2 regions of the Serratia sp. MMO-28 genome follow, and region 1 is predicted to be linked to the other one. Evidence: predicted binding sites of a transcription regulator. Region 1 holds the regulator's gene; the other holds the start of a gene.
What was found. The regulator Fur, encoded in region 1, represses iron uptake genes when iron is present. The targets are predictions, from matches to a motif close to ATAATAATGAGAACNACTATCAA.
Positions count from the first base shown of each region.

Region 2: sodA (superoxide dismutase [Mn]) is a predicted target of Fur. The motif match lies at 12,375-12,397, and genes of this name have one in related genera.

Region 1 is NZ_JBBCVB010000007.1:65,904-81,617, reverse strand. It holds partial or broken gene WG891_RS08100 (LuxR C-terminal-related transcriptional regulator) at 1-333, shown strand, start outside; gene WG891_RS08095 (hybrid sensor histidine kinase/response regulator) at 330-2,120, shown strand; gene ybfF (esterase) at 2,231-2,992, shown strand; gene ybfE (LexA regulated protein) at 3,306-3,593, shown strand; gene fldA (flavodoxin FldA) at 3,854-4,393, shown strand; gene fur (ferric iron uptake transcriptional regulator) at 4,718-5,164, shown strand; gene WG891_RS08070 (beta-N-acetylhexosaminidase) at 5,355-8,018, opposite strand; gene chiP (chitoporin ChiP) at 8,208-9,653, opposite strand; gene glnS (glutamine--tRNA ligase) at 10,250-11,914, opposite strand; gene nagE (N-acetylglucosamine-specific PTS transporter subunit IIBC) at 12,104-14,140, opposite strand; gene nagB (glucosamine-6-phosphate deaminase) at 14,521-15,321, shown strand; gene nagA (N-acetylglucosamine-6-phosphate deacetylase) at 15,339-15,714, shown strand, end outside.
Region 2 is NZ_JBBCVB010000037.1:20,263-35,976, reverse strand. It holds gene WG891_RS23745 (MFS transporter) at 1-977, shown strand, start outside; gene selB (selenocysteine-specific translation elongation factor) at 1,025-2,866, opposite strand; gene selA (L-seryl-tRNA(Sec) selenium transferase) at 2,863-4,254, opposite strand; gene WG891_RS23730 (glutathione S-transferase) at 4,268-4,897, opposite strand; gene WG891_RS23725 (DcrB-related protein) at 4,920-5,573, opposite strand; gene fdhE (formate dehydrogenase accessory protein FdhE) at 5,822-6,751, opposite strand; gene fdoI (formate dehydrogenase cytochrome b556 subunit) at 6,751-7,392, opposite strand; gene fdxH (formate dehydrogenase subunit beta) at 7,389-8,291, opposite strand; gene fdnG (formate dehydrogenase-N subunit alpha) at 8,304-11,351, opposite strand; gene fdhD (formate dehydrogenase accessory sulfurtransferase FdhD) at 11,571-12,347, shown strand; gene sodA (superoxide dismutase [Mn]) at 12,478-13,101, shown strand; gene WG891_RS23690 (methyl-accepting chemotaxis protein) at 13,225-15,156, shown strand; gene yiiM (6-hydroxyaminopurine reductase) at 15,262-15,714, shown strand, end outside.

The DNA of each region.
Region 1 (15,714 bases):
CACACGGTTTTTTTTCATAAGCACGACTCACCACAGATCTTCAACCAAGCCGTTACGGCGTTGCAAAACGGGCAATTCTGGTTCCCAGATACCTCAGAACCATCGTCATTATCCTCATCAACCGTTAATTATCAGGAGTTTGGGCTGACCCAACGGCAGGCAGAAGTACTGACAATGATGCTCCGGGGATTTTCAAACAAAAGGATCGCCATGACCTTGGCCGTGTCTGAACAGACGATCAAAGAACACATTACCGGTATTCTCAGCAAGCTTGGCGTCAGCAACAGGGTCGAGGCTATCACGTTACTTCAGGGACGACGCTTCACAGTATGATAAATATCCTCAGTGATAAAGCTCCTCAGGGCATCAAGCCGCACTCGCAGCTCCGTTTATTAAACAATGTCCTAGCGCGATTGGTTTTTAGTATCAATGCTGTGCCTTTTGTCGGTATGGTGTTTGCCATTTGGCTCTATAAACTGCAACTCCCTTTAACCCCCATCATCTGTTGGATTGTTCTCTACCTTATTGCCGCCGTACTCGTCAGGATTTGGCATTACCGCTATCGCCAAAAACTGGGGACAACGGCTGACACCGCCATGCTGGCTCAGTGGTTACCTTGGGTGAATCGGGTAGCTTTGCTGCACGGTATCGGTCTGTCTTCGCTGATGATCGTGACAGCCATGAGCCAATCCTTTGATTTCACTCTGCTGCTCAATATCAGCATTGCTGCTATCATCGCCGCCAACGCGACACACCTTACCCCGCTACTGGGCGCATTCCAGCGCTTCTTCATCAGTTGCTGGGGAATATTGCTGGTACTGATCCCTTGGCGTTCGGGTGACGTTTGGCCAATCATCTTCTTGCTTAATCTGCTGTATGCCTTTGCCATTTACCGTCATGCCTTGACCTCACATGCCTTCTTCCTTCAGCAGGTGAAGCTGGAAGAGGACAGTATCTTATTGGCTGAGAAATTCCGCGTGGCAAAGGAAGAAGCGGAACAAGCATTACATGATAAAAACCTGTTCCTCACCACGGCTAGCCACGATCTTCGCCAACCGATTCACGCGATGGGATTTTTGATTGCAGCGATCGTACACAAGAATCGCGATCCCCTGCTGAATCCGCAACTCCATGATCTGCAGGAAAGTGTGCGTTCATTACACTTAATGTTCAACTCACTGTTAGACCTGACAATCATAGAAAATAATGCTGTCAATGTTCCGGCAACAGAAGTGGAATTAGTGCCATTAATCAACTCTATCGTCACTCTGTTTCGTGAAGAGGCGAATAACCGAGGCTTAACGCTACGTGCGCGATTTCCCCAGCAACGCTGCGTTGCTTTAGGCGATCTCTCGCTGCTCAAGCAGTCATTAATCAATCTGACGCACAACGCACTGCGCTATACGCAACAAGGTGGGGTGCTGATCTCTGTTCGCCCGCGTGGTAAAGAGTGGTTGATCGAGGTCTGGGACACCGGGATCGGCGTTGCGGACGCTGAAAAAAGCCAGATTTTCTCCCCCTTCTATCGCCCCGAGCTTGCCTGGCGTATAGACAGTGCCGGGCATGGACTGGGCCTGGCGGTGGTAGCAAGATGCGCGAAACTGATGAAAGTACAGTGCGGAATGAGCTCGATAGAGGGAAAAGGCTCACGTTTTTGGATGCGCGTGCCGGCCAGCGACACCGTGACGGCCCGGGCTCCATTAGCCGTTCAGCAGAAATCGTTATCCGCGCCACACAGAATGCTTACCGGAACCTGTCTGGTCGTCGACGATGATCCGCTGGTCACCGCCGCCTGGGCCAGCTTGATGCAGGCTTGGGGGGTAACGGTACGCTGCGTTGCTTCTGCCAACGAAGCTTTTACCCTGCTTGAAAGTGGTTTTTCTCCACAGGCGATTTTGTGCGATCAGCGCCTGCGCTCGGGTGAGAGTGGGTTCGATATTTTGCAGGAGTTACTCCACCGCTTCCCACAGGCCTGTGGCGCCATGGTCAGCGGCGAGTTTAATTCGGAGATATTGCAACAAGCGGAAAAAGAAGGCTACCTGGTGTTATCCAAGCCCTTGGAACCCTCGCAGCTGCATGCATTGCTTTCACAGTGGCTTTCCCCTGAACAAAATCGATGATTAGCCTCAACAACGTGCGGCTTGCAAGATCACCATGACATTCATCAGGCGGGCCGAGCTCTGCCTAATCATGATATTCTAGCGGGATGTCTTTAAGTCACGAACTCACCATGAAACTACATTATCAACTTTTAGCTTCTAACGCTCCCACGCTACCGGTGGTGTTGATCCACGGCATGTTCGGCAATCTGGATAACCTTGGCGTACTGGCTCGCGATCTGAATCAACAGCATCGGGTCATCAAAGTCGATCTGCGCAATCATGGCCTTTCGCCGCGTGCTGAAGAGATGACTTACCCGGCAATGGCGCAAGATCTGCTGACGCTGCTGGACGACCTGCAGGTGGATAAGGCCATCGTTATCGGCCACTCCATGGGGGGCAAGGCCGCTATGGCGCTGACCGCGATAGCGCCGGAGCGCATTGCACAGCTGATCGTCATCGATATCGCCCCGGTAGCGTATGACGTGCGCCGCCACGACAAGATTTTTACCGCTCTGCAGGCGGTCACCGCTGCCGGTATTACCCAGCGGCAAGCGGCAGCACAGCTCATGCGCGAATATCTGGACGAAGAAGGCGTAATCCAGTTCCTGTTGAAGTCTTTCAATGCCGGAACTTGGCGCTTCAACCTGCCAGTCCTGATCGCACAATACGAAAGCATTATCGGCTGGCAAGAGGTGCCTGCCTGGCCACATCCAACGCTTTTTATCCGCGGTGGGCTTTCGCCTTATGTGCAGGATCAATACCGCGAAAGCATTGCCCGTCAATTCCCTCAGGCCCGGGCTTACGTCGTTGCGGGCACCGGCCATTGGGTGCATGCGGAAAAACCGGACGCCGTGTTGCGGGCTATCCATCGCTTCCTGGATGATGTCTGAGTCAAAATGGTGAAAAAACGTGCTAAAGAGAATGAGTTAGCACGTTTCTGGCTAAGTTAGGCATTGTCGTTGCTCCATCTGCTGGGGTAATATGGCGCGCTATTTCCGACGCCTTTCAGGCTGCAACCTCGTGGGCTGCATATGGCCTGAAATCCTGTGGGATATAATTTTGCCACCCTGTCCAACGAGCAAATCTGTGCTTGGCTGGGGGTAAATTTGGGTTAGGGTTTATTAGCCCGAATGGTGTTAACTGAAGCGTCTTGAAGCGCAAACGCGCTTTTGGATACAAACTCCCTTGCAGTAGTCCGCAACAATGGCAAAAGAACAAACGGATCGCACGACGCTGGATCTGTTCGCAGATGAACGCCGTCCAGGGCGCCCGAAAACCAACCCGCTTTCCCGTGATGAGCAGCTTAGAATCAATAAGCGCAATCAGCTACGGCGTGACAAAGTGCGTGGATTGCGGCGCGTGGAGCTGAAAATCAACGCAGACGCCGTGGATGCTCTGAACAGGCTGGCGGACCAGCGCAACATCAGCCGCAGCGAATTGATTGAACAAATGCTGCTGGCAAAACTGGCGGAAGAACAACCAGAACAATGATCTTGGCAGCCGCACGCGCGGCGCGGCGTTAAGGATGACGCCAGATCAACACCGCTTGCAGTCATTCCCCAGGCATCGCATAAATGCGATAAAACCCCAGAGCAGATTTCTGGCATGATAGACATTTACTGGCAAGAGAGAGTCCCCAGGTTGAACTCTTGCCTTGATCTTACGTAATACGATCCCCAAAGAGTTCGTTGTTGCAGGTAAGCAACCGGCAGACTCCAGGTATCTCATTGAATTAAAAGGTTATCTGTACTATGGCTCATGTAGGCATTTTCTTTGGCAGCGATACTGGCAATACCGAAAACATTGCCAAGATGATCCAGAAAAATCTTCAGCAAAAGTTTGGCAAAGAGGTCGCTGAGATCCGCGACATCGCCAAAAGCAGCAAAGAAGATCTGGAAGCTTTCGACATCCTGCTGCTCGGCATCCCAACCTGGTACTACGGTGAAGCACAGTGTGACTGGGATGATTTTTTCCCAACGCTGGAAGACATCGACTTCAACGGTAAGTTAGTCGCCCTGTTTGGTTGTGGTGACCAAGAAGACTATGCAGAATATTTCTGCGATGCGATGGGTACCATCCGTGACATCATTGAACCACGTGGTGCCGCGATCGTCGGCCACTGGCCAACAAAAGGCTACCACTTCGAAGCCTCTAAAGGCTTGGCAGATGACGATCACTTCGTCGGCCTGGCGATTGACGAAGATCGTCAGCCAGAACTGACCAATGACCGCGTAGATGCCTGGGTCAAACAAATCAGTGAAGAACTGAGCCTGGCCGATATCGTCGGCTAAGCCCTCCAGATATTGCACAAAGCCCTGCAAAGCGCATAGTATTGGCTGCAGGGCTGCCATCGGCATCACGTATTAGAGCAATAGAAGCTACAAGTCTGTAACTTCCCGCACCATCACGGTAGACTGAAGTATCGGTTTATCCCATCCATCAAGACGTTGCATGTACTCTATGCAACAGTGCAGATATACCTTTGTTAACAACCGACGGTTTCTATTTAGGGCAAGCGGTTCTATAATGAGACGCAATTAACTCTTTTTGTGCCGACCGATGCCATAGGCGAAAACGCCTCAACTTGATTAGCATAGTAACAGGACTGAATCCGCATGACTGACAACAATAACGCATTGAAGAAGGCCGGCTTAAAAGTCACGCTTCCGCGACTCAAAATCCTGGAAGTCTTGCAAGATCCGGCATGCCATCACGTCAGTGCGGAAGATCTGTACAAAAAACTGATAGATATGGGTGAAGAAATCGGCTTGGCAACGGTTTACCGCGTGCTGAACCAATTTGATGATGCGGGCATTGTGACGCGTCACAATTTTGAAGGCGGGAAATCCGTGTTCGAACTCACCCAACAGCATCACCATGATCACCTGATTTGCCTGGATTGCGGCAAAGTGATCGAATTCAGCGATGAATCTATCGAAGCGCGTCAACGTGATATCGCCAAGCAGCACGGCATCAAACTCACCAATCACAGTCTGTATCTGTATGGCCATTGTGAAGTGGGTGACTGCCGCGAGAACGATACGCTGCACGACAAAAGATAGCTCTACTGACCAGAATTGAGGAACCGCCCGCGAAACGGCGGTTTTTTTATGCCCGTAATTTACAGGCAAAAAAATCCCCGGACCTGCCGGGGAAAACAACGGCTAAACATAACTCTCTTGCAACACTTCTTTCAGACACAGGACACATTTGCAGCCCATCCGCCGACACGCAGATGGGCTATTTTTTAGCTTAGGCTTTTACTGGCTCAGCACGGCTGAAGCGCTTACCGTCTGGGCTGATAGCACGAACTTGAACATCATCCGCTACGGCCGGGCGTGCGCGATCGTCGTAACGCTGCCACTGTTTGCCACCGTCGGTAGAATATTCAATCCCCAGGCCTGGCAGGGCGATGTTGGCCTCCAGCTTACCATCGACAATGCGTGCCCCTGGGACTGGCAGACGGTAGCTCACGCCGCCTTTATCCAGCTTGGCCAGTTCGCGTTGCCCGATCAGGTTGGCAAAACGCAGCCAATCTTTCTCCAAGGTTTTGGTATCAACCTGATGGGTTTCGCCGCCTTTATACTCGCGACCCGCTTTATAATCCTGCTCCCAACTCGCACGGTGCCAGGCACGTTCTGCGACAGACAGCGCGCGTGGGAAGATCATGTACTCCATTTGCGGATCGGTACGCACAACCTCACTCCACAGCTGGGCGGAGAGACCATAGGCACCCGGCCACGGTTTGTCGCTCTTGGCGCTGAAGTGGTTGCCATCTCGGTCAACCGAAGTTTCAGCATTTTGCGGCAGGTTGTTTGGCGCAAAGCTGAAGATCTTCTGCTCATCGCTGAAACGCGTGCCCCAGTAGTAACCATGCTCGTCTGGGGTCACTTCATACGGGAAGTCCATATAGACATAGTCCGGGTTAGAGATCACCACGTCATAGCCTTTGTTCGCCCAGTCGTTAGCCGAGTCGAAACCGCCCCAGTACAGGGTATCCCAGAAGTTCACCGCAACATTCTTGGTGGCGAAGGCTTTTGAATCTTTGGCATCTTTCAGGCCATCCTGCCACGCCTGCATTCTGTCAATGCCGTGCGCTTTCACCAGTTGGCTGACCTCCAGGCCGAAGTAGCTTGGCAAGTGTTCCATATCTTCCACTTTGCCTTCTTTAACGATCGCCTGACAAACCTGAGACTTGGCCCATGGTTTGTCTTCTTTGCTCAGATCAAGAATGCCCTTGCCCGCTTCCGGCTTCTTCACGTCGGTATAACCGGCACCTAAGCGGATGTTTTTCGCTTCATCCCCACCAAAATGCCAGGTTTGCAGCGGCTGACCGGCTTCTTTGTGCATCTGGGCAACTTCGCCAATCACCTTATCTACAAAGTTCTTGGATGAGTCCAGGCACGGGTTCAGGTAGCTCTGGCGGTTAAAATACTGCACCGAGGTGGTATTAGAGGTATCGGTCGGATCCACCAGACGGAACTCATTCGCCTCTTTCTCTTTGCCTTCAGCCAGCAGTTTCTTGTAGCGCGCTTCCATGGAAACAATCGCTGCACGGGCGTGCGCAGGCATGTCGATCTCAGGGATCACTTCAATCTGGCGTGCCTGAGCATATTTAACGATGTCGATATAATCCTGACGGGAGAAGAACCCACCGTGCGGTTCTGGGCCTGAGCCGTATTGCGGTAGCAGACAGGTGGTTTCGCTCAGATCGTGGCAGCGCTGCCCCCCCACCGCGGTCAGTTCCGGCAAGCCTGGGATCTCAATACGCCAGCCTTCATCGTCCGTCAGGTGGAAGTGGAATTTGTTCAGCTTATAGGCCGCCATCTGATCCAGCAGGCGCAGCACCGCATCTTTATGGTGGAAGTTACGCGCAACGTCCAGGAAGATGCCGCGGTACTGGAAGCGTGGTGCGTCTTTAGCATCCAACGTCGCGATCTTCTTGCTGCCATCAGACGGGATCAGCGACAGGATAGATTGCAGGCCATAGAACACCCCAGCCTGATCGAAACCGGTAACCACCGCCCCTTTCTCACCAATCTTCAGTTGGTAAGCGCCAGAAACGGCCAGATCGCCTTTAAATGCAGCCGGCTGAATGTCGGTTCTGATCGGATAACCACCAGCATGGTTTGCCACACCCAGCAGTTCAAAACGCTGGGTTGCCGCATCTGCCGCCGGTTTGGTCAAAGCGCTCAGGTCCAGCGCCACGCCTTTGCTCAGATCAACATCCTGTTTATGAACGTTAACCTCCATCGGCGTAGGGATGATCTGGCCGCGCAATGCCGCCGCTGGCAGCACTTTCAGATCCTGGTTCTTGGTGAAGCGGCTTTCAGGCACCATCAGAATATTATGGTCATCCTTGGTGCGTTTCCACTGGTCACCGGTAAATGGCGCAACAAACTGGTGTACATCTTCGGTATCGGTATTCGCCAGGATCTTAGGCTTGGCATCGCCCGAAGTGGCATACCAGCGCGGTAAGAAGTCACTGTGGAACAGTTGCCAGTATTCAGCAATAATCGGAATTTCAACGGCCTGATTAGCCGGGAAGCTGGTAAATTTGTCGGTAGGTTCCAGCTTGTACAGATCGCCGGTGATATGGGTAATTTTGAACTGCTCATTATCCACTTTCAGCGTCTGGCGTGGGCTGTGGAAATAAATCGCCCAGTCTTTATCCTTGATTTCCTGCCCTGCGTTAGTCAGGGTAATCAATACCTTATTACAAGATGCCCAATCGGCACCCAGCTTGGCGCAATCGACGCCATTATCCGCAGCACGGTTGTCCTGCATCTTCAGATTCACTTTCAACTGGCTGAGTTGATCAACCACCTGCTGGTTAGCCATAGCTGAACCCACACTGCCAAATAGCCCGACGGTGGCTGTCAGAGCTGCGAGAGCACTCATCTTGAACTTGTTCATCTTCAACCTCTTCGGTTATCAGTCATTATTATCGCGAATCTCTAGGCAAAGTTTGCCGCTGCACGCCATCTCAAAGCATTGCTGCTCTGGCTGCGGGCGGCGATAGGCGCTGGATCAGGCCACAGCAGCCAATAATGAGACTCGCGTTAAAGCATTATTTCCCCGGCAGCCTTGCCACCGGGGAAAGCATTAGAAGATCGTGAATGGCGCAATAACGATGAACTTGACGTCTTTTTCATCCTGGAAAATGTTGCCGAAGCCACCACTCCAGCTAGGCAGATCGGAATGGTTGTTGTATTGCGTGAAGTGCAGCTTGAAGGATGTGCCTTTAGCACGGCCGTCCTGCAGGGTATACATGGCATCCAGGCTGTAAGCGCTCTCACGCAGACGCTGGCTCTGATCGTAAATCGGGTTGGAGCTTGGCCTCGCATCCCAGGCATAAACATAAGAGGCACCGACAGACATGCCAGCCAGATCCCATTTGCTCAGGTCATACACCACGCCGCCGTAAACCGCTTTTTCGCCGTTGGCGTTGAAGTCGGAACGGTTATCCCACCAGATATCGAGACGGCCATTAGAAGAGGCGTAAGTCGGGGTCATACGCTGCAGGAAATAACCCTGGTTACCCTCCGCTTTAACCATGGTGCCTTCCAGACGCCAGTTGAACTGGCCGGTGGTATAACCGAAGGTCAACGCCTGCAGCCATGCCAAACCGTCGTAGATGCTGTTTGGATCGTTCTGGTTGCTGATACGATCTTCAGCACCGTAGAACTGATAGCTGGTGGTCAACGGGCTGCCCGCCACATCAAATTTGTAGGAAGCCTTGGTGAAATACTGATTCACGTAGCCTTGTGCCTGCCCGAAAGCGGCTTCCAGCACCAGCTCGTTTTTGAAGTCGTATTTAGCGCCCAGCGAGTGCAGGTAGGAAACGCTGGTTTTTCTGTCATTCTGACGGAAATCATCCATCTCCAGGTGCCAAGGCGCTTTGTACTTGTCAGTCCACATGTAGGAGAAGCTCAGAGCACCGGAATCACCGTAGTCAAAGTGGGCCCCCGCTTCAGCCCCTTGGTAAGTGCCTGGCATAAAGCTCCAGTGTGGTGCAAGCAGCGTCTGACCACTTGGTTGGATATAACCCGCACGAGCCCACATCGGGCCATATTTGAATTTACCAGCGGCTTTATACAGGCTGATGCCGCTTTTATCGCCAGAGTAGTCTTCATCATAGGTACGGTTGCGGCTGGAGAAGGCGATTTCGTTAGGGTGGCCACTTTCTTTGGATTCGGCGATTTCAATGGCGCTGAAGGCCCCGACATCCAGGCCGAACATATCCATGGCATAGCCGGAGGTAAAATCCAGGCTCAGGTTGGCAGTGGCGTGCGACAGGTTGGTAGTATAAGAGTTGTAGTTAGGGTTCTTCACCGTCACTTTCGTGCCATCGGGTAAGGTTTCTTCTTTCGTTTCATTGAGATCTTTGCGATCGCGTTGACGTTGCCAGTAATAAACCCCACCGGTCATCGTTGAATCATCGATAAACCCTGCCGCTTGCGCTTCAGGCGCCATAGCAAACCCGGTTCCTAACAATGCACCCGCGATAGCGAGTACCAGCGTTTTACGCTGAGCACCATGCGTACCCATAAGAAAATTCCTCTTTGACTTGACTTTAAAAGTGCGTCCGCCGGTGTTCACCACAGCCCTGCTCGGACGCTAATAAAAACCCAATCGGGTAAAAATTCTGCTGGCAGGAGAAAATTCCGCTCAGCTTTATTGCTATCGCTAGACTATTTTTCGCGACGCGAATTATCAAATGAAAAGTGAGAGAGAATTGTCAAAGTATGACAAAGAGCACATATCGATGAGATTTTGTTACATGAATCGGCAATCTCTGTTTTTGAATAAAAAATTCAATAAAATCAGAATAAATGTCGATATCTCAGTGAATCACTTAAGACACGAAAGGTTTCAGCCTGACAAAAACAACTACTTATAGGAAAAAATGAGAGCGCTCTATAAATGATATTAATTCGCATCGCGAATATATAACAAGGAGCATATCAGCAGTACAAAATATCAATGCAGGCGTAATTTGCAGAGAAAGACGAGAAAAAAAACCACGTTATAGGCAAAAAAGAAAGGTTGCAGAAGGGAATGCCGGAGATGAAAAATCGGATTATTTTAAAAAATAAAAAAAGCGCAGCCTGAGCTACGCTTTACGCTGACGCCTGAATGAACGTTTACTCGCCCGTTTTAGCCCAGGTATCACGCAGGCCAACGGTGCGGTTAAACACCAGCTTCTCGGATGAAGAGTAACGGTTATCTGCGCAGAAATAGCCTTCACGCTCAAACTGATAGGCTTTCTCTGGCTGTGCTGCCGCCAGGCTCGGCTCGACAAAACCGTGCTTAATCACCAACGATTCAGGGTTAATGGTCGACAAGAAGTCTTCTGCCGCTGCCGGGTTCGCCACGCTGAACAGGCGATCGTACAGACGGATTTCCGCAGGCAGTGCATGTGCCACAGACACCCAGTGGATCACGCCCTTCACCTTGCGGCCATCGGCCGGATCCTTGCTCAGCGTCTCAGGATCGTAAGTACAGAAGATGGTGGTGATTTCACCTGCAGCATCTTTCTCAATACGCTCGGCCTTAATCACATAGGCATTACGCAGACGCACTTCTTTACCTAGCACCAGGCGCTTGTACTGCTTGTTCGCTTCTTCACGGAAGTCGGCACGATCGATGTACACTTCACGGCTGAATGGCACCTCACGGCTGCCCATTTCCGGCTTGTTCGGATGATTAGGCATGGTGACCCTCTGTACATCATCCGTCATATTTTCAATGATGACTTTCACCGGATCCAGCACGGCCATGGCCCGTGGGGCATTCTCATTGAGATCGTCACGAATGCAGGACTCCAACGCCATCATCTCAACGTTATTGTCTTGTTTGGTCACACCAATACGCTGGCAGAACTCGCGGATAGAGGCTGCGGTATAGCCGCGGCGACGCAGGCCGGAAACGGTCGGCATACGCGGATCGTCCCAGCCTTCCACCACCTTCTCGCTCACCAGCAGGCTCAGCTTGCGCTTTGACATGATGGCGTACTCAAGGTTGAGACGCGAGAACTCATACTGGCGCGGATGGCAGGCAATAGTGATGTTATCCAATACCCAGTCGTACAAGCGGCGGTTGTCCTGGAACTCCAGCGTACACAGCGAATGGGTGATCCCTTCCAGCGCATCGGAAATGCAGTGGGTGAAATCGTACATCGGGTAGATGCACCATTTGTTGCCGGTCTGATGGTGCTCAGCAAACTTGATGCGATAGATCACCGGATCGCGCATCACAATGAACGGCGAAGCCATGTCGATTTTGGCACGCAGGCACAGGCTGCCCTCGGCAAACTCGCCGTTGCGCATCTTTTCGAACAACGCCAGATTCTCTTCCACCGAGCGGTTACGGTAAGGGCTGTCCTTACCTGGCGCGGTCAGGGTGCCGCGATATTCACGGATCTGCTCAGGCGTCAGCTCATCGACATAGGCCAAGCCTTTGCCAATCAGTTCAACCGCATACTGGTGCAGTTGATCAAAATAATCTGAAGAGTAACGAACGTTGCCGCTCCACTTGAACCCCAACCACTCCACATCATGTTTGATCGAATCAACATATTCGATGTCTTCTTTTGCCGGGTTGGTGTCATCGAAACGCAGGTTACACTTGCCTTGGTAATCCTGCGCAATGCCAAAGTTCAGGCAGATGGATTTCGCATGGCCGATGTGCAAATAACCGTTCGGCTCTGGTGGGAAGCGGGTCTGTACCGACGTATGCTTCCCGGACGCCAGATCTTCATCAATGATCTGGCGGATAAAATTGGTTGGGCGGGCTTCTGCCTCACTCATGTCATTATTCCTCTAATGCAAAGCGCTACACATAACCGCCTATGTTCCAACAAGCCACGTCCGGAAACAACCGTTAGTTTCACGAAAATAAGCCGCACCGTACAAAAACAAAAAAGCGGGAAAAGATCGCTCTTCTCCCGCCAAGGTTACGGCTCGTTTACCCCCCGAAATAACTCGGGGGAAACAGGCTTACTTTTGAATCTCGAACAGCTTGGTCTGGCCAGCCACCACGTGGCCGCTTGCCAACGCCGTCAGGCCTGCATAATCATCGGCATTACTGACCACCACCGGGCTGATCATTGAGCGCGCATTGGCATTCAGGTACTCCAGATCCATTTCCAGAATCGGCTGACCTGCTTTCACTTCTGCACCCTCTTCCACCAGGCGTTTAAAGCCCTGGCCATTCAGCGCAACGGTGTCGATACCCATGTGCACCACAATTTCCGCACCTTTGTCCGTTTCCAGGCAGAAAGCATGGTTGGTGTTGAAAATTTTCACCACGGTGCCATCGGCTGGCGCAACAACGGTCCTGTCGGTTGGGCGAATCGCCACACCGTCACCCACCGCCTTGCTGGCAAAGGCTTCGTCCGGCACCTGATCCAACGCGACGACGCCACCGGTTACTGGTGCCACCAGCACTTGGAAAGACGCTTTCGGTGCATTAGGCACGGCCTGCGGCTTCACTTCTGCAGCAGCAACTGCGGCAGGGGCTGCCGTGGCAGCGACCGGGCCTGCAGCCACGATATTACGCATTGCGCTGGCAATCAGTTCGGCACGGGTGCCAACGATAATCTGTACGCTTTGCTTGTTCAGGCGGATCACCCCGGAAGCACCCAGACGTTTGGCAATGGCATCGTTAACCAGCGCAGAGTCCTTCACGTTCAGGCGCAGACGGGTAATACAGGCATCAATACCGGTCAGGTTGTCGGAACCACCGATAGCGCCGATATAGCGACGAGCCAGCGTTGTGGTTTCGTTTTCTTCTTTACCTGAGTCGCTGTTCACATTCACGTCATAACCGTCGGTTTCGTCACCGGCAACCGCCAGCTCACGGCCTGGAGTCATCAGGTTGAATTTGCTGATAGTGAAACGGAACACCACGTAGTAGATAACGAAGAACACCAGGCCTTGCAGGATCAGCATGTACCAGTGGGTCGCCAGCGGGTTGCGCGTTGACAAGAACATATCCACCAGACCGGCGCTGAAACCGAAACCGGCAATCCACTGCATACTGGCGGCGATGAATACGGAAATACCGGTCAGCACGGCGTGGATCACATACAGTACCGGAGCCACGAACATGAAGGAGAATTCCAGCGGTTCGGTGATACCGGTAAAGAAGGCCGCAAAGGCCCCTGCCAGCATAATCCCCAGTACTTTAGCTTTGTTCTCAGGACGGGCGCAGTGATAAATCGCCAATGCCGCACCCGGCAAGCCGAACATCATGATTGGGAAGAAACCTGCCTGATAACGGCCGGTGATACCGACGATGCCCTTACCAGATTCGATGGACTGCTGCCCACCCAGGAAGTTAGGGATATCGTTAATACCGGCAACGTCGAACCAGAATACGGAGTTCAGCGCGTGGTGCAGGCCCACCGGGATTAACAGACGGTTGAAGAACGCGTAGATACCCGCGCCAACGGAACCCAGTTTCTGGATGTGCTCACCAAAGTTCACCAGGCCGCTGAAAACCACCGGCCAGACGTACATCATGATGAAAGCAACCACAATCATCAGGAAGGAGATCAGGATCGGTACCAGGCGACGGCCGCTGAAGAACGACAGCGCCTTCGGCAGCTCAACGCCGCTGAAACGGTTGTAGACCTCGGCGGAGATGATCCCTACCAGAATACCGACGAATTGGTTCTGAATTTTACCGAAGGCAGCAGGCACCTGATCGACCGGGATTTTCTGGATCATGGCCACCGCACCCGGTGAACAGAGGGTAGTTAACACCAGGAAACCAACAAAGCCGGTCAGCGCTGCGGCACCGTCTTTGTCTTTTGACATACCATAGGCCACACCCACGGCGAACAGCACTGCCATGTTGTCGATGATGGCCGCACCGGATTTGATAAACAATGCTGCCAGAGCGTTGTCGCCGCCCCAACTCACAGGGTCAATCCAGTACCCGACGCCCATCAAGATGGCGGCGGCAGGTAGCGTGGCGACCGGAACCATCAAGGCCCGGCCTACCTTTTGCAAATAACTAAGAATGTTCACCTTTTCCCCCTATTCGTCCGCGGACGGACCCTATTAGTAGTTTATTGAGAAAACTCACTACCTTTTAGAAATTAAATAACGCCTGGCACGTAACAGACGGTATCCCACTGAGTTTAATGGTGGGATAGAGTCTCTTCATGCGGAGTGTAAAAAAATTATTTCGTATCGCAAATTAAAACCTCATTTTTTGTGAGTTACATCACCAAAAAGCAGTCTTAAGCTGCCACATTGCTAGCCATCGCACAAAACTTATTTTATCATTCAAAAAATCAAAGGGCGCTGACGTTTAACGCGAGCTTCGCAAAGCTGGGTTACGCTTAAGGTTCCAGCTCTGACCCCATCACAGTATAGCCACAGTTTATTTTACCAAGAGGTGTATGATGAGACTTATCCCACTGAAAGATACTGCACAAGTCGGCAAATGGGCTGCACGCCACATCGTTCAACGCATCAACGCATTCCAACCGACGGCCGAACGCCCATTTGTGCTCGGCCTGCCAACCGGCGGTACCCCACTTGAAGCCTACAAGCATCTGATTGCCATGCATAAAGCAGGTGAAGTCAGCTTCAAGCACGTGGTAACCTTCAACATGGACGAATATGTTGGCTTGCCGCAGGAACACCCTGAAAGCTATCACACCTTTATGTACAGCAACTTCTTTAACCACGTTGATATCCCGAGCGAAAATATCAACCTGCTGAACGGCAATGCGCCAGACGTGGACGAAGAGTGCCGCCAGTACGAAGCCAAGATCAAGTCCTACGGTAAAGTTCACCTGTTCATGGGGGGCGTGGGCGTCGACGGGCACATCGCCTTTAACGAACCGGCCTCTTCTCTGTCTTCACGTACTCGTATCAAAACGCTGACGGAAGAAACCCGCATTGCCAACTCCCGCTTCTTTGGCGGCGACGTCAGCCAGGTACCGAAATACGCACTGACCGTGGGCGTAGGCACGCTGCTGGACGCGGAAGAAGTGATGATTCTGGTCACCGGCCGTGGCAAAGCACAAGCGCTGGAAGCCGCCGTTGAAGGCTGCGTCAACCACATGTGGACCATCAGTTGCCTGCAGTTGCACGCGAAATCCATCGTGGTCTGCGATGAGCCTTCCACTATGGAGCTGAAGGTGAAAACCGTTAAATATTTCCGTGAATTAGAAGCGGAAAGCGTTAATAGTCTTTAATTTTTGCAGGGGGCTACATGTTCGCTTTAACCCAATGCCGGATTTTTACCGGCCATGACGTGCTTGATGACCACGCGGTAGTGATTGCTGATGGTCTGATTGAACGAGTCTGCCCACTGGCTGAGTTGCCTGCTGGCATTGAAACGCGCGATCTGGGTGGCGCCATCCTAGCCCCCGGTTTTATTGACGTTCAGCTTAATGGTTGTGGCGGTGTGCAATTCAACGACTCGCTGGAAGCCATCTCGGAAACCACGCTGGAAATCATGCAGCGTGCCAACGAGAAATCGGGCTGCACCAGCTACCTGCCGACGCTGATCACCTGCAGCGACGATTTTATGAAGCACGGCATCAACGTGATGCGCGCTTACTTGAAAAACAATCCGAATCAGGCGC
Region 2 (15,714 bases), on a different contig from region 1:
TTGCCTTCTTTATCGTCGCCTGTCTGGCAATCTTGCTGGTGACCAGCATTGAGCAGTTTATCTTTATGCGCTTCCTGCAAGGGATCGGCCTGTGCTTTATCGGCGCAGTAGGCTATGCCACCATTCAGGAGTCTTTTGAAGAGTCGGTGTGTATCAAAATCACCGCGCTGATGGCCAACGTGGCGCTGATCGCCCCACTGCTCGGGCCGCTGGCTGGTGCTGCCCTGATCCAGATTGCGCCATGGCAAAGCATGTTCGTGATCTTTGCCGCTCTGGCAGCCATTGCCTTCGTCGGCCTGTGGAAAGCGATGCCGGAAACCGCCACGCTGCAGGGGGAAGCCTTTTCCGCAGCCAACCTGCGGCGCGACTATCGCCAGGTACTGATTAACCGCCGCTTTATCTGCGGGGCACTGGCGATCGGCTTTGCCAGCCTGCCTCTGCTGGCGTGGATTGCTCAGTCGCCGGTGATCCTGATCAGCGGCGAGTCGCTCTCCACCATGGATTATGGCCTGCTGCAAATCCCGGTATTCGGTGCGCTGATCCTCGGCAACCTGACGCTGGCCCGTCTGACCGGTAAAAACAGCGTTGAGCGCCTGATCAAGCTAGGTGCTGGCCCCATGATTGTGGGGTTGCTGATCGCTGCGCTGGCAACGGTGTTCTCCGAGCATGCTTATCTGTGGATGACCGCCGGGCTGAGCCTGTATGCCTTCGGTATCGGGCTGGCGAACGCTGGGTTATATCGTTTGACGCTGTTTTCCAGCGATGTCAGTAAAGGCACCGTTTCTGCCACCATGGGGATGTTGAGCATGGCGGTATTCACCGTAGGTATCGAGCTGGCTAAAGTCGCCTATGTTTGGGGCGGGAGCGGATGGTTTAACCTGTTCAACCTGCTAAGCGGCCTGTGCTGGCTGGCGCTGGTGGCGGTGTTCCTCGCCAAACGCGGTGGCGTAGCCTCAACGCCGACGGAAGCAGTCTAAGGTTCGGGCACCATTTTAAATCGGGTGCGCAGATGGCACCCGATTCTTCAACCACCAAACAGCCCGCTGTCGCGCAGCAGATGATGGTTGCCCTTGCGGCGGGTGAAACCACTGCGATCGAAAAACTCCAACACCTGAATCGCCAGTTTGCGGCCAACGCCCAGCCGATCGCGGAAATCACCGGCATTGGTGCTGCCTTGCGTGGCGTCTAACTCACGGATCAGCGCCGCAAACTGCTCAATGCGCTGGCTGCGATAGTAACGATCCACCACCACCGCGGTCACATGGCCAAGCTGGGCGGCTTTGCGCAGCGTGGCACGAACGTTGCCTTCGTCTTCGCCCAATGCTGTTGCCAGATCGCGCACCCACCAGGCTTCATCACCCAGTTGCGGTTCAATACGCGCCCACAGCACCTGCTGCTCGGCGCTGAACGCCAGACCATGCTCGGGCAGATGCAGCCAGCCGCGCGTATTGCGCAGCACACCGGCCGCCAGCAGCCGATCGATCATCATAAACACCAGCGCTTCATCCAGCACCGGCAACGCCATGCGCCGCAAACGCGCGCGCCCCAGCCCCAGCTGATCGCCATGCTGTTGGTGATACTCGGCCAGCACCTGCAGTAAACGCTGTTCGCCCTGTTGCACGTTGGCCTGCGCCAGCGCCACTTCACCCGCAATCAGCAGATCGCGCCCGGCCAGCAGCTGCGCCAGCCCGCTGTGGGTCAACTGCCGTGCCCAGGCAAAGGCCGCCAGATCCAGCGCCCCGCCAGGCAAGCGTAAATCGAGCACCTGTTCGTCACTCTGCGCCTCGGCCAGCGCCGCCAGCCAGGCCAGATAGTCTGGCTGACGCTTACCGCGCTTCGGTGCAGCCAACACCAGCACACGCGCAGCGCCCAAGGTGTGGCGCGCGCCGATATCCCGCAGCACCAGGCGATCGTTTTCCGCCAACCACAGCGGGCGATCGAGAATTAACTCCGCCAAGTTGCCGGTTAACAGCGCAATACGGCCGGTAATATGGCTGGCAGCGTGGTGCAGGTGCAGCGGTTGCCAGTGCTGCAACGGCGCATCCGCCTCTATCGCCACCAGAATACGCTCCGCAGCCAGCGGCGGTTGCCGTTCCAGCAGCCAGTCACCGCGCGCCAGTTGTTCCTTGCTGACGTCGCCACTGATGTTCAGCGCAATACGTTGCCCGGCAAACGCCTGCTCTGCGGGTTGGTTTTGGGCATGCAGGCCGCGCACCCGCACCGGTGCATCGGCACCGGTCAGCCACAGGGTATCCCCCACCTTAACGCTGCCACCCAATGCGGTGCCGGTCACCACCAGCCCCGCGCCTTTTACGCTGAAGGCGCGATCCACCGCCAGCCGGAAGCAGCGCATCTGTGCATGCTCGCCAGGCTGCAGCGCCAGAAGATGCTGGCGCAAAGCGTCAATCCCCCCTCCCTGCGCCGCTGCCGTAACAAACAACGGCGTATCACGCCAACCCTGTTGCGCCAACTCGGCCACCACCTGTGCACGTACTTCGGCAACGCGCGCTTCATCCACGCGATCGGCCTTGGTCAGCGCCACCGTCAGTTGCGGGTGCCCACTCAGGCGCAAAATCGCCAGGTGCTCGCGGGTTTGCGCCATCACGCCGTCGTCGCACGCCACTACCAGCAAGGCATGATCGATACCGCCGATCCCCGCCAGCATGTTGCCAAGGAATTTCTCATGGCCGGGAACGTCAATAAAGCCCAGCACGCCCCCGTCCGGCTGCGGCCAATAGGCGTAGCCGAGATCGATAGTCATGCCACGGCGTTTTTCCTCCGGCAGGCGATCGGCATTGATGCCGGTAAGCGCTTGCAACAGCGTGGTTTTGCCGTGATCGACGTGGCCAGCGGTGGCAATAATCATGGGTTCAGCACCTCAAGCAGTGCACTCTCTTGCTCCAGGCAGCGCAGATCGAGCCACAGCCGCCCATCGTGGATCCGGCCAATCACCGGCTGTGGCAAACTGCGCCAATGTTGCGCCAGTAACTCCAGCGTGGCACCGCGGCCATCGAGCGGGGCAAAGGTCAGGGCATAGCTTGGCAGACGATCAACCGGCAGCGAGCCGCTGCCAATCTGCGACCAACAGGGCTCAGCACGCAGCGCGAAACGATCGGCAAAACGCGCCGCCAACTGGCTCAATAACCGTTCGGCGGCCTGCTGCATCGCCTGCTGTGGGCGCGTCAGCAAGCGCAACGTCGGCAAATGTTCTGCCAACAGTTCCGGCTGCTGATACAGCCGCAGCGTGGCTTCGAGCGCCGCCAGCGTCATTTTGCCAACGCGCAGCGCACGTTTCAGCGGGTGCTGCTGCAGGCGGGCGATCAGATCTTTTTTACCGACAATAATGCCTGCCTGCGGCCCGCCCAGCAGTTTATCGCCGGAGAAGGTCACCAAATCCACCCCTGCGGCAATCAAGCGCTGTGGCATCGGCTCTGCCGGCAAGCCGTATTGCGTCATGTCGATCAGCGCACCGCTGCCCAGATCGGTGGCGGTCGGGATGCCCTGTTCGCGGCCCAGCATCGCCAACTCCGCTTCATCCACCGCAGCAGTAAACCCTTGAATACAGTAATTACTGGTATGCACCTTCATCAACAGACCGGTCTGCTCGTTGATGGCGGCACGATAATCTTTCAGATGAGTACGGTTGGTGGTGCCCACTTCCACCAGTTCACAACCGGCCTGGCGCATCACGTCGGGGATGCGGAACGCGCCGCCAATCTCCACCAGTTCACCACGCGAGACCACCACCTGCCGGCCCGGAGCCACCGCCGCCAGCATCAGCAAAACCGCTGCGGCGTTGTTGTTGACGATGCAGGCGTCCTCTGCCCCAGTGAGCTGGCACAGCAAATCCGCAATGGCCCGATCGCGGTGGCCACGCCCGGCACCGTCCAGATCGTATTCCAGCGTGACGGCGCTGCCCATTGCCTGCACCACCGCGTCGATCGCCGGTTGCGCCAGCAGCGCGCGGCCAAGATTGGTGTGCAGCACGGTGCCGCTGAGGTTGAACACCGGTTGCAGCGCCGGGCGTTGCTGCTGGCTCAGGCGCTCAAGCAGCGCCTGCGGCCAATCGTGGCACCACGGCGGCAATTGCTGGCAGGTTTTAATCGCTTCACGCGCCTGTGCCTGCATCTGGCGCAGCAGATCGCTAATCAACGTCTGCCCGTGCTTTGCCACCAACGGTTCAACGGCGGGATCGCGCAGCAAACGGTCGATGGCGGGTAGCTGGCTGTAAAGTTGCTGAGATTCAGTGCTCATGAGCGCTCGGTTTTCAATTTTTAATGGTATCGGCAGAGTGGGGCGGCATGGTACGGGTAAAGCTTTCGCGGGCGAACAAGCGTTCCGCCAGTTTGATCAGCGCAGGGCGATCAACACACCAGTTGGGCACAATGCGGCGGAAATTCAGGTAGCCCAACGCACAACCGGTGGCGATATCCGCCAGAGTCAGTTGTTCCGCGTTCAGTAACGCCCGTTGCTGTGCCAGCTTCTCCAGTGCGTCTAAACCATGCAGCACCTTTTGGCGCTGGCGCAGTATCCAGGCTTCGTCCTGCTTTTCCGGCGCGCGTTTGCTTTCGCGAAACAGCGTAGCCGCGGCTTCGGTCACACCATCCGCCAGCGCTTCAACCTGGCGGATACGCAGCGCGGCCTGGCGATCTGCCGGCAAAAAGGCCGGGGCCAGCGCCTGTAATTCGAGATATTCGGCAATCACCCGCGAATCGTAAAACACCTCGCCGTCATCGGCGATCAGCACCGGCACTTTACCGAGCGGATTGTATTCCACCACCCGGCTGCCTGGCTCAAACGGCGGGTCGTTGACAAACTCAAACTCCCGCCCTTTTTCCAGCAGCATCACCGCAATCTTGCGTACAAAAGGGCTGGTCTCACTGCCAATCAGCTTCATCAATCATTCCCCCTTAGCGCCGCTATTTCACCGCCAGCGTATCGATAATCCGCTGCACCAGTGCCTGATGCGCTTCCGGCGTTTTACCCGGTGACAACATCTGCAATGTCACCACCCGTTTATTGAACACCGTCAGCACAATAGTGGAAACCACTTTCTGCCCATTTACCGTTTGCTCGGTATCCAAACGATGAAATTTCTGTTTACCGACGGTGAAATTCTGTTCTTTGGTTTTCTTGATGTTCTGATAACGATCGCCCAATTCGGTCATCATGCTTTGCGTCAGATCTTTCAGCATCGCATCGCTGGTATTGAGCTTCATGCCGGCTGGCGGGATCACTTCAGATGTTACGGTACGCTGGCGCGCTTTACCGTCGAGGAACAGTTGGATAATGGATTTATCGTCGTTGACGATGCCGCTCAGCTTGGTTTGATCGCTAAACCCCGCAGGCAATTCGAAGGTGATTTTGCCCTTTTGCAGCGCAACGCGTAAACCGGGCGGAGGGGAAGGTTTGGTTTCTGCCGCGGGCGGAGGGGCTGGGGGAGCAGGCTGGGTGACAACCGGCTTCGGCTGCGGCTTGGGGACTTCCGGCTTTTTGGTATCCTGGTTATCGCAGGCCACCAGCCCGGTCAGTAAAGCAGCAAATACTATCAATCTGACAATCATCTTCAGCATCATCCCTTTCCCTATACTCGTCGTGGCGTAACCGTAGCAACTCACTCCCGCGTTTGCTAGATGCCCAAGCCAAAATTAGCGGTTCGCCCCAGCTCTCCCACAGGGAGAGGGAGCCAACCGGTGCTCTCAATGAGTCATGGGTATCAGCAATGTTCCCTCTCTTTCGGGGAGAGAGTTAGGGTGAGGGGGAGCAACTGACATCGCGTTAAAGCCTCTCACCCCCACTCCCGAGAAGAACGCCGCGGGTGTTACTCGCCAGGGAACAGGAACGGGTTGATACTGCTGCGGGCAAAGCCTTCCTCTTCCATCTTGGCATCAAGCACTAATGACGCCAGATCGTCGGCCACCGCTTCCACCTGCGGGTCTTTTTCCTGATAGAGAAGCTTCAGGTAAGTGCCGCAATCGCCACAGCTTTCCGCTTTGATCGCCGCCTGCTCACTGTCCAGTGACCAGTAGTTGAGATCGCGCGTTTGCTCGCAGTTAGTGCATTTCACCCGCACCACGTGCCATTCGCTTTCACACAGGTTGCAATGCAGATAACGCAGGCCGTTCACCGTGCCGATGTGCACCATACCGGATACCGGCATACTGCCGCACACCGGGCAAAACTGGCGGTGCTCACCGTATTCGGCTCGCGCCTTACCGGGGATCTGGCTAGCCATCTGCGCCCAATACAGCGACAGGGCAGCCCAGATAAACGGCGCTTTATCGCTGCCCACTTTGGCAAACTCATGGTTCAGCAACGCACTGGCCATCAGCTCCAGCTCATGGGCGGAGGCTTTTTCCAGGTTTTCCAGCACCGGAACCACGTGTTCTGGTGCCTGTGGGCGCAATTCGGCGATCAGCGATGCCAGCAGTTTGTGCCAGTGTTCACTGCGCGGGTAAACGCTCACATCCAGCGGCGGTTTGCCGTTGGCGGCCCCCTGCACCAAGGCGGCAGTGAGATCGAGCACCAGCGGATTATCGTGGCACGCATTGTTCTGCGCGGCCGCGATACTGGCAGCAAAGTTAAGGTAATCGCCCAGCGGATGGTCTGTGGCCAATTGGCGCAGACGTTCAGCTCGGCGGGTATACAGGCTTTTCAGATTAGCGAAAAGTAACGGCGGAATGGTTTCCGCCGTTGTGGACTTCTCGCGCTGTGCCCCTAACTGCTCTTTAGGAACGATGCGGATACTCATCAGGGTTTATCTTCCTGTTGTTTCTCGCGGACCTCACGGTACCAGCGCGGATGGTGTTTCTTGGCCCAGGCCGCCGGAACAGTGCCTTCCACCATCGCGGTAATGGTGCCTTTTATCCACAGAGCGGCATAAATGTGCACCATAATCGTGATGATCAAGCCCACCGCAGCCAGCGAATGCACCAGCAACGCCAAACGGATCAGCGGGATAGGGAAGGCATGGGCGAAGTACGGCCGCCAGATGACGATGCCGCTGGCCAGCAACAGCACCAGACTGATGATCGCCACCCAGAATACGCATTTCTGCCCGAAATTATAACGCCCGGTGTCATCCCCCTCCACTTCCTCATTCAACGTGATTCTGTGGATGTTTTTGGCCCAAACCAGATCGTTGCGGTTGAACAGGTTATATTTCCAGTAGCGCAGGAACATGATCATGAACGCAGCGAACATAATCACCCCGGCAAAGGGGTGCAGAATGCGCGCCAGCTGTGGCGTTCCGAAAATGTTCATCAGCCAGTTGAAGGAGGGGAAGAAGAACCCCAGCCCGCTGATGGCTGCCAGAATAAAGCAGAACGCTACAACCCAGTGGTTCATCCGCTCCAGCGCGTTATAACGCTGAATTGGCTTTTCCTTCCTCATTTGCGCGTCTCCTCATCGTGTGGCTTGTCGTCATCTTCCTCTTCTTCGACGCGGTTTGGACCGACACCGATGTAGTGGAACACGCTAGCCGCAAAGGTGGCAGCAAAACCGACGGCTGCCAGCGGTTTCCAGATCCCTTTCCAGAAGGTCACCGCCGGGCTGATGGTCGGGTTGTCCGGCAAACCGTGATAAAGCTGCGGTTTGTCGGCGTGATGCAGCACGTACATCACGTGGGTACCGCCCACGCCCGCCGGATCGTACAGACCGGCGTTCTCGTAGCCACGGGTTTTCAGTTCACCGACACGCTCCGCGGCGATATCCTTCATCGCCTCTTTGGTGCCAAAGTGGATCGCCCCGGTCGGGCAGGTTTTCACACAGGCCGGTTCTTGGCCGACATCAACGCGGTCAACGCACAGGGTGCATTTGTACACCCGGTTGTCTTCCTTGTTCATGCGCGGCACGTCGAACGGGCAACCGGCGATGCAGTAACCGCAGCCGATACAGTGCTCAGACTGGAAATCGACGATGCCGTTGGCGTACTGGATAATCGCCCCTTCCGCCGGGCAGGACTTCAGGCAGCCAGGATCGGCGCAGTGCATGCAGCCGTCTTTGCGGATCAGCCACTCCAGTTTGCCGTGCTCCTCCACTTCAGAGAAGCGCATCACCGTCCAGGATTTGGCGGTCAGATCGGCGGGGTTATCATAAACCCCGACGTTGTACCCCACTTCATCGCGGATGTCGTTCCATTCAGAACACGCCACCTGACAGGCCTTGCAGCCGATACAGGTGGTCACATCAATCAGCTTGGCCACTTCTTCCTGGTGGTCACGGGCACGCGGGGCCGGTGTTAAACCATTGGTCGCGGATTTACGAATGATGTCTTGAGATTGCATTGCCATAACTCGTCTCCGTTACACCTTTTCCACGTTAACCAGGAACGCCTTGAACTCTGGCGTTTGCGTATTGGCATCGCCAACAAACGGCGTCAACGTATTGGCGATAAAGCCTTTCCGCGCCACACCCAGGTAACCCCAGTGGATCGGGATACCGATGGTGTCGACATCCTGCCCGTTCACCTGCAACGTGCGGATACGCTTGGTGACTACCGCCTTCGCCTTGATAAAGCCACGGTTGGAACTGACTTTCACCAGATCGCCGTTCTTGATGCCTTTCTTCTCGGCCAGCTTTTCACCGATCTCCACGAACTGCTGCGGCTGCGTGATCGCGTTAATCAGCGAGTGCTTGGTCCAGTAGTGGAAATGCTCGGTCAGACGATAAGTGGTGCCGACATACGGGAACTTGTCAGCTTTGCCCATCGCGGCCAGATCGTCTTTAAACACGCGCGCCGCCGGGTTGGACACCACGTTCGGGTGCAGTGGGTTAGTGCCAAGCGGCGTTTCAAACGGCTCGTAGTGCTCAGGGAACGGCCCTTCCGCCATTTTATCAATGGCAAACAGGCGGCCCATGCCTTCCGGCTGCATGATAAACGGCCCAACGTCGCTGCCTGGCGGTGCGGCGCTGTAGTCCGGGATATCAATCCCACTCCACTTGGTGCCATCCCACTCGATCAACTGACGTTTGGCATCCCACGGTTTACCGGCAGGATCGGCAGAAGCACGGTTATACAGAATGCGGCGGTTGAGCGGCCACGCCCAGGCCCAGCCCAGCGTGTTGCCAAGGCCGGATGGATCGGCGTTATCACGGCGCGCCATCTGGTTACCCGCAGGCGTCCAGCTACCGGCAAAGATCCAGCAACCGCTCGCCGTCGTACCGTCATCACGCAGATGCGCGAAGGTGCTGAGCTGTTCGCCTTTTTTCGCCAGCACTTTGCCTTCCGGATCGAGCACGTCCGCCAGCGCTTTGCCGTTGTTTTCCATCGCCACTTCTTCTGGTGCCGGAGCATCTGGAATCAGGTAGTTCCAGCTCATGTTCAGCACCTGCTCAGGCAATGCACCGCCTTCACGGCCGTACATCTCGCGCAGGCGCAAGAACAGCCCAGACAGAATTTCACCGTCTCCCAGCGCTTCGCCCGGAGCATCAGCCCCTTTCCAGTGCCATTGCAGCCAGCGGCCGGAGTTGACGATCGAACCGTTCTCTTCGGCAAAGCAGGTGGATGGCAGGCGGAACACTTCGGTCATAATCTTCGAAGGATCAACGTCATTCGATTCGCCGTGGTTCTGCCAGAAAGTGGCCGTCTCGGTATTCAACGGATCGATGGTCACCAGGAATTTCAGCTTGGAGAGCGCATCGACCACTTTGTGCTTGTTCGGGAACGATGCAACCGGGTTGAAGCCCTGGCAGAGGTAGCCGTTAACCTTGCCCTGCGACATCATTTCGAAGTACTGCAGCACGTCGTAGCCTTTGTCCCACTTCGGCAACCAGTCAAAGCCCCAGTTGTTTTCTTTCTGTGCTTTGTCGCCGTAGAAGCTCTTCATCAGGCTGACGAAGAATTTCGGGTAGTTGCTCCAGTAGTTCACCTGGCCCGGCAACAGCGTTTTCGGCGTGTTGGCCTTCAGGTAGGTGTCCAGATCCGGCTGTTTCTCGGAAGGCAGCGTCAGGTAGCCCGGCAGGCTTTGTGACAACAGGCCGAGATCGGTCAGGCCCTGGATGTTGGAGTGGCCGCGCAGGGCGTTCACACCACCGCCTGCCATCCCCATATTGCCGAGCAGCAACTGGATCATCGCCATGGTACGGATGTTCTGTGCGCCGACCGTGTGCTGTGTCCAGCCCAGGGCGTACAGGAACGAGGCGGTTTTGTCGTTGGCGCTGGTTTCGGCGATATATTCGCAAACCTTGATAAAGTCTTCGGTTGGCGTACCACAGATATTGTTTACCACTTCTGGCGTATAGCGGCTAACGTGCTGTTTCAGCAGGTTCCACACGCAACGCGGATCTTGCAGGGTGACGTCACGCTTGGCAAAGCCGTTCTCATCAAGCTGGTAGTTCCAGGTGGTTTTATCGTACTTGTGGTTTTCCGCGTCGTAGCCGCTGAACAGGCCATCGTCAAAGCTGAAGTCTTCGCGCACCAGCAGGCTGGCGTTGGTATAGGCTTCAACGTATTCACGGTTGATCTTGTTGTTGGTGATCAGGTACAGCAAGACGCCCGACAAGAAGGCAATGTCGGTGCCAGAACGGATAGGCGTGTAAAAATCCGCCACCGATGCGGTACGGGTAAAGCGCGGATCGATGACGATCAGCTTGGCTTTATTATGAATTTTTGCTTCCATCGCCCAGCGGAAACCCACTGGATGCGCTTCTGCCGCATTACCGCCCATGACGATAATTAAGTTCGCGTTCTTGATATCAACCCAGTGGTTGGTCATCGCACCGCGACCAAATGTTGGAGCAAGACTTGCTACCGTTGGTCCGTGTCAGACACGCGCCTGGTTGTCTACGGCAAGCATGCCGAGAGCGCGACTAAATTTTTGTGTCAGGTATCCGGTTTCGTTGCTGGAGGCCGAGGCACACAGCATACCGGTGGTCAGCCAACGGTTGACGGTGACGCCTTTATCGTTGGTTTTTACAAAGTTGGCATCGCGGTCTTCTTTCATCAGCTTGGCGATGCGGGTAAAGGCATCATCCCAACTGATTCTCTGCCATTTGTCAGAACCTGGCGCGCGATATTCCGGGTATTGCAGGCGGCTTTCGCTGTGGATGAAATCCACCAGACCGGCGCCTTTCGGGCAAAGCGCACCGCGGTTTACCGGATGATCCGGATCCCCTTCGATGTGGAAAATGCTCTCTTTGGCGTTTTTCGCGCCATCTCCAAGGCTGTACATCAACAGCCCACAGCCGACTGAGCAATACGTACAGGTATTACGGGTTTCACGGGCGCGCAGCAGCTTGTACTGCCGGGTTTCCGCTAACGCCACTTCCGGGGCAAAGCCCAGAGCAGCTACCGTCGTCCCTGCCATACCGCCAGCGCAGATCTTAAAGAACTGCCTTCTGCTGACCTGCATGGGGGTCTCCTTTCACTCGTGTTGTCACATTGTTTCAAATGGCGCTTTCCCCGATAAAGCTGGAAGCGCTAAAATCACTGTTCTTATGTTGGTTTGGCCAGAAGGCCGCAACGACGCCGCGATGATATCATAGCGGACTTGGGGTTGTTACAAACAGGTACCACTAAAGTGAACAAAATAGACCCAAAGCAACCTACAAACGCGACTGCGATCACAGGCATGATCCAGGCCCCGGTTTTTCAGCGCGGGCAACTGTCTGCTGCGCAGCAAGACTGGCTGGCGCAAGAGGTTCCGGTCGCGCTGGTCTATAACGGCATTTCCCACGTGGTGATGATGTGCACCCCTAAAGATCTGGAGGCCTTCGCCCTGGGTTTTTCCCTGTCGGAAGGTATTATCGACTCACCGCGCGATATCTACAGTATAGAGGTAAATCCCACCTGCAACGGCCTTGAGGTGCAGATTGAGCTTTCCAGCCGCCGTTTTAGCGGGCTAAAAGAGCGCCGCCGCGCGATGGCGGGCCGCACCGGCTGCGGCGTCTGCGGTATTGAGCAACTGGCGGATATCTTCCGCCCGGTCACTCCGCTGCCGTTCAGCCAAACCTTCTCGCTCGCCAATCTCGATCGCGCACTGGGGCAACTGCGTCAGGTACAGGAAGTCGGCCAGCATACCGGCTGCACTCATGCCGCCAGTTGGATCTCGCCGGAAGGTGAGTTGCTCGGCGGCTGTGAAGACGTGGGCCGCCACGTGGCGCTGGACAAAATGCTCGGCCTGCGCGCCAAACAGGGCTGGCAGCAGGGGGCGATCCTGGTTTCCAGCCGCGCCAGCTATGAGATGGTGCAAAAATCAGCAATGTGCGGTGCCGAGATCCTGTTCGTGGTCTCTGCCGCCACCTCGCTGGCGGTGGAGATCGCCGAGCGCAGTAACTTAACGTTAGTCGGTTTCAGCAAACCGGGCCGGGCAACGGTGTTTACGCATCCACAGCGCATTGTCGATTAGCACAGAAACCACACAACCCATACGGCATTGATAATCATTTTCAATCTCATTTAATACCCTATAATGGGACCCGATTGCTTATGCGGTGCTCATGCCTTGCGCCGCCCAACACCCATTGGAGACGATGATTATGAGTTATTCACTGCCATCCCTGCCTTATGCTTACGACGCACTGGAACCGCATTTCGATCAGCAAACGATGGAAATCCATCACACCAAACACCACCAGACCTATGTCAACAACGCCAACACCGTGCTGGAAGCTTACCCTGAGCTGGCTCCGCTGAGCGTTGAAGCGCTGATCCAGGATCTGGATAAAGTCCCTGCCGACAAACGCACCTTTATGCGTAACAACGCGGGCGGCCACGCTAACCATAGCCTGTTCTGGAAAGGCCTGAAAACCGGCACTACGCTGAGTGGCGATCTGAAAACCGCCATCGAGCGTGATTTCGGCAGCGTGGAGAAGTTCCAGGAAGAGTTCGAGAAAGCCGCAGCCACCCGTTTCGGTTCCGGCTGGGCCTGGCTGGTGCTGAAAGGCGACAAGCTGGCCGTGGTTTCCACCGCTAACCAGGACAGCCCGCTGATGGGCGAAGCCGTTTCTGGCGCCTCTGGTTTCCCGATTATCGGCCTGGACGTGTGGGAACACGCTTACTACCTGAAATTCCAGAACCGCCGCCCGGATTACATCAAGGCCTTCTGGAACGTGGTGAACTGGGACGAAGCGGCGAAACGCTTTACCGAAGCGAAAAAGTAACCGACGCGTTTCCAACACTGCCCGCACCGATGCGGGCATTTTTTTGTCTGCCTGTCACTAAAGCCTGGTCATTTATTGCCGATATTTTGTTCACTTAACGATCGCCTTGAATAGGAAAATCTTATGGCGGCACTGAAAACATTGGCAGGAAAGTTCACCCATCTCACCGTAGGTAAAAAGCTTTCGTTGGGATTTGCCTTGATTTTATTACTGGCCATCATTATCGCCAGCACCGGGGGATATTATCTTCGTCTTATTGAATCGCGTACCGAACGCATCGATTTCAGCGCCCAGATAACCAATGAAATCAGCCAGGCGAAATACGCCCGTGCCATGTTCGGCCAAACGTATAAAGTTGATTATCTGAACAGCAACCGCACGCATATCGAGAATGTGGTCAAGCTGATCGCTCATGCGCAGGAGCTGGATTGGGATCCGCATAGCCGCCAAGAGCTGGAGTCGCTGAAAGGGCTGATGAACAAATATCAGCAGCAGCGAGATAGCTTCCAGCAGGCGGTGGCGAAGAAAGATAGGATACGCGCCACCTGGAATATGTCCGAGCTGCAGGAGAGTCTGAGCCAGGTTGAACAACAGTTAGCCCAGGGCGAACTGCAGTTGGCTTTTGCCCAGCTCAACCAGAAGCTGACCCTGATCCGCTACTATGCCCGTGGCCTGCTGCTGAGCCCAACCAAGGAGGCAGAAACTCCGTTGTTGCTCGCCATCGACGACGCCCACAGCGCGGCCGATGCGATCAGCCAACGTTTACAGGACACCGACCGGCCATTGCTGCAACCGCTGTTGACGGCGCTGGATGAGTACAAAGACCGTATTGCGGTTTACCTACCGGCTTATGAAAACGAACAACAGCTCAGCCAGCAATTAGGCGACACCGCGCAGAAAGTCGATGCGCTGATCGGCGTCTTTATGAAAGACGAGCTGGCGCAAACCAATCAGAATATTGATACCGCACAGCTACAGATGGCGATCATTGCCGTGATTGCGATTCTCATGGGCCTGCTGGTGTCATGGCGCATCACATTACAGATTACCCGCCCGTTGCACACCACGCTGGCGCTGGCAGAGCGCATTGCAACCGGCGATTTGCGCCAGGCGCAAACCAGCACCCGCCGCGATGAGCTGGGCCAATTGCTGAATGCCGTGGCGGCCATGAGCCAGAATCTGCGCGATATGATCGAGAAAATCCAGATGGGCGTCAGCCAGGTGTCCACTGCCGCCACGGAAATTGCCGCAGGCAATACCGATCTCTCCTCACGTACCGAACAGCAGGCGGCGGCAGTGGAACAAACCGCCGCCAGTATGGAGCAGCTCACCGCAACGGTGAAACAGAATGCCGAAAACGCGCATCATGCCAATCAGTTGGCCACCGATGCCTCACAAACCGCACAGCAGGGCGGCCAGTTGGTGAGCCAGGTGGTCAGCACGATGCGTGACATTTCCGGCAGTTCACAGCGTATTGCCGAAATTACCACCCTGATTAACGGCATTGCTTTCCAGACCAACATTCTGGCGCTGAATGCGGCGGTGGAAGCGGCTCGAGCCGGTGAGCAGGGGCGCGGTTTCTCGGTGGTGGCCAGTGAGGTGCGCAATCTGGCCCAGCGCAGTGCGCAGGCGGCGAAGGAGATCGAAGGGTTGATTGCCGAGTCCGTCAGCCGCGTACAGACCGGCACCACCTTGGTGGAAAACACCGGCAACACCATGGAGCAGATCGTCCGTTCGGTGACGCACGTGCGCGATATCATGGCAGAGATTGCGGCCGCCTCCGATGAGCAAACGCGCGGCATCGCGCAGATCGGCCAGGCCATTGTGGAAATGGACCACACCACCCAGCAGAACGCCGCGCTGGTGGAAGAATCCGCTGCCGCCGCCGATTCGCTGGAGGAACAGGCGGAAATGCTGTTGCAGAGCGTTTCGGTCTTCCGCTTAGCCGATCGCCATGAGCCCAGTGAGGTGAAAACGGCAACGCTCAAAGCCCCTCCGGCCGGCAAACCGCGGGAAACCAGCACCACAGCAGAAAACAACTGGACCACTTTCTGACACGGTCCCGCCTGGTGATACCAGGCGGGTTGTGCTGTTGCTCACCGCCGACTCAGGGTATTCTGGGCTGTACCCCTGGTTTGCACTATGAAAGTGGAGGCAATGATGCAGCACCCCGAGGTTTATACCGGCAGCATCCAACCCTATGCAGGCATGCGGCCCAGCGCCATAGCCAAACGCCGGGTCGATGGCGCAGTGATACTCACCCCGCTAGGCTTGGTAGGAGATGAACAGGCAGAAAAGGTCCACCATGGCGGGCCGGATCGCGCGCTCTGCCACTACCCTCGTGAACATTATACCCACTGGCGCAAGCAGTTCCCGGCGCAGGCCGAGCTGTTCGAGGCCCCGGCGTTTGGTGAAAACCTTTCCACCCTCGGCCTGACCGAAGACAACGTGTTTATGGGCGATATCTACCGTTGGGGGGATGCGCTGATCCAGGTCACTCAGCCACGTTCACCGTGCTTTAAACTTAACGCACATTTCGCGATTGACGATCTCTCGGTGCTGATGCAACAAAGCGGCCGCTGCGGCTGGCTCTATCGCGTTATTGCAGCCGGT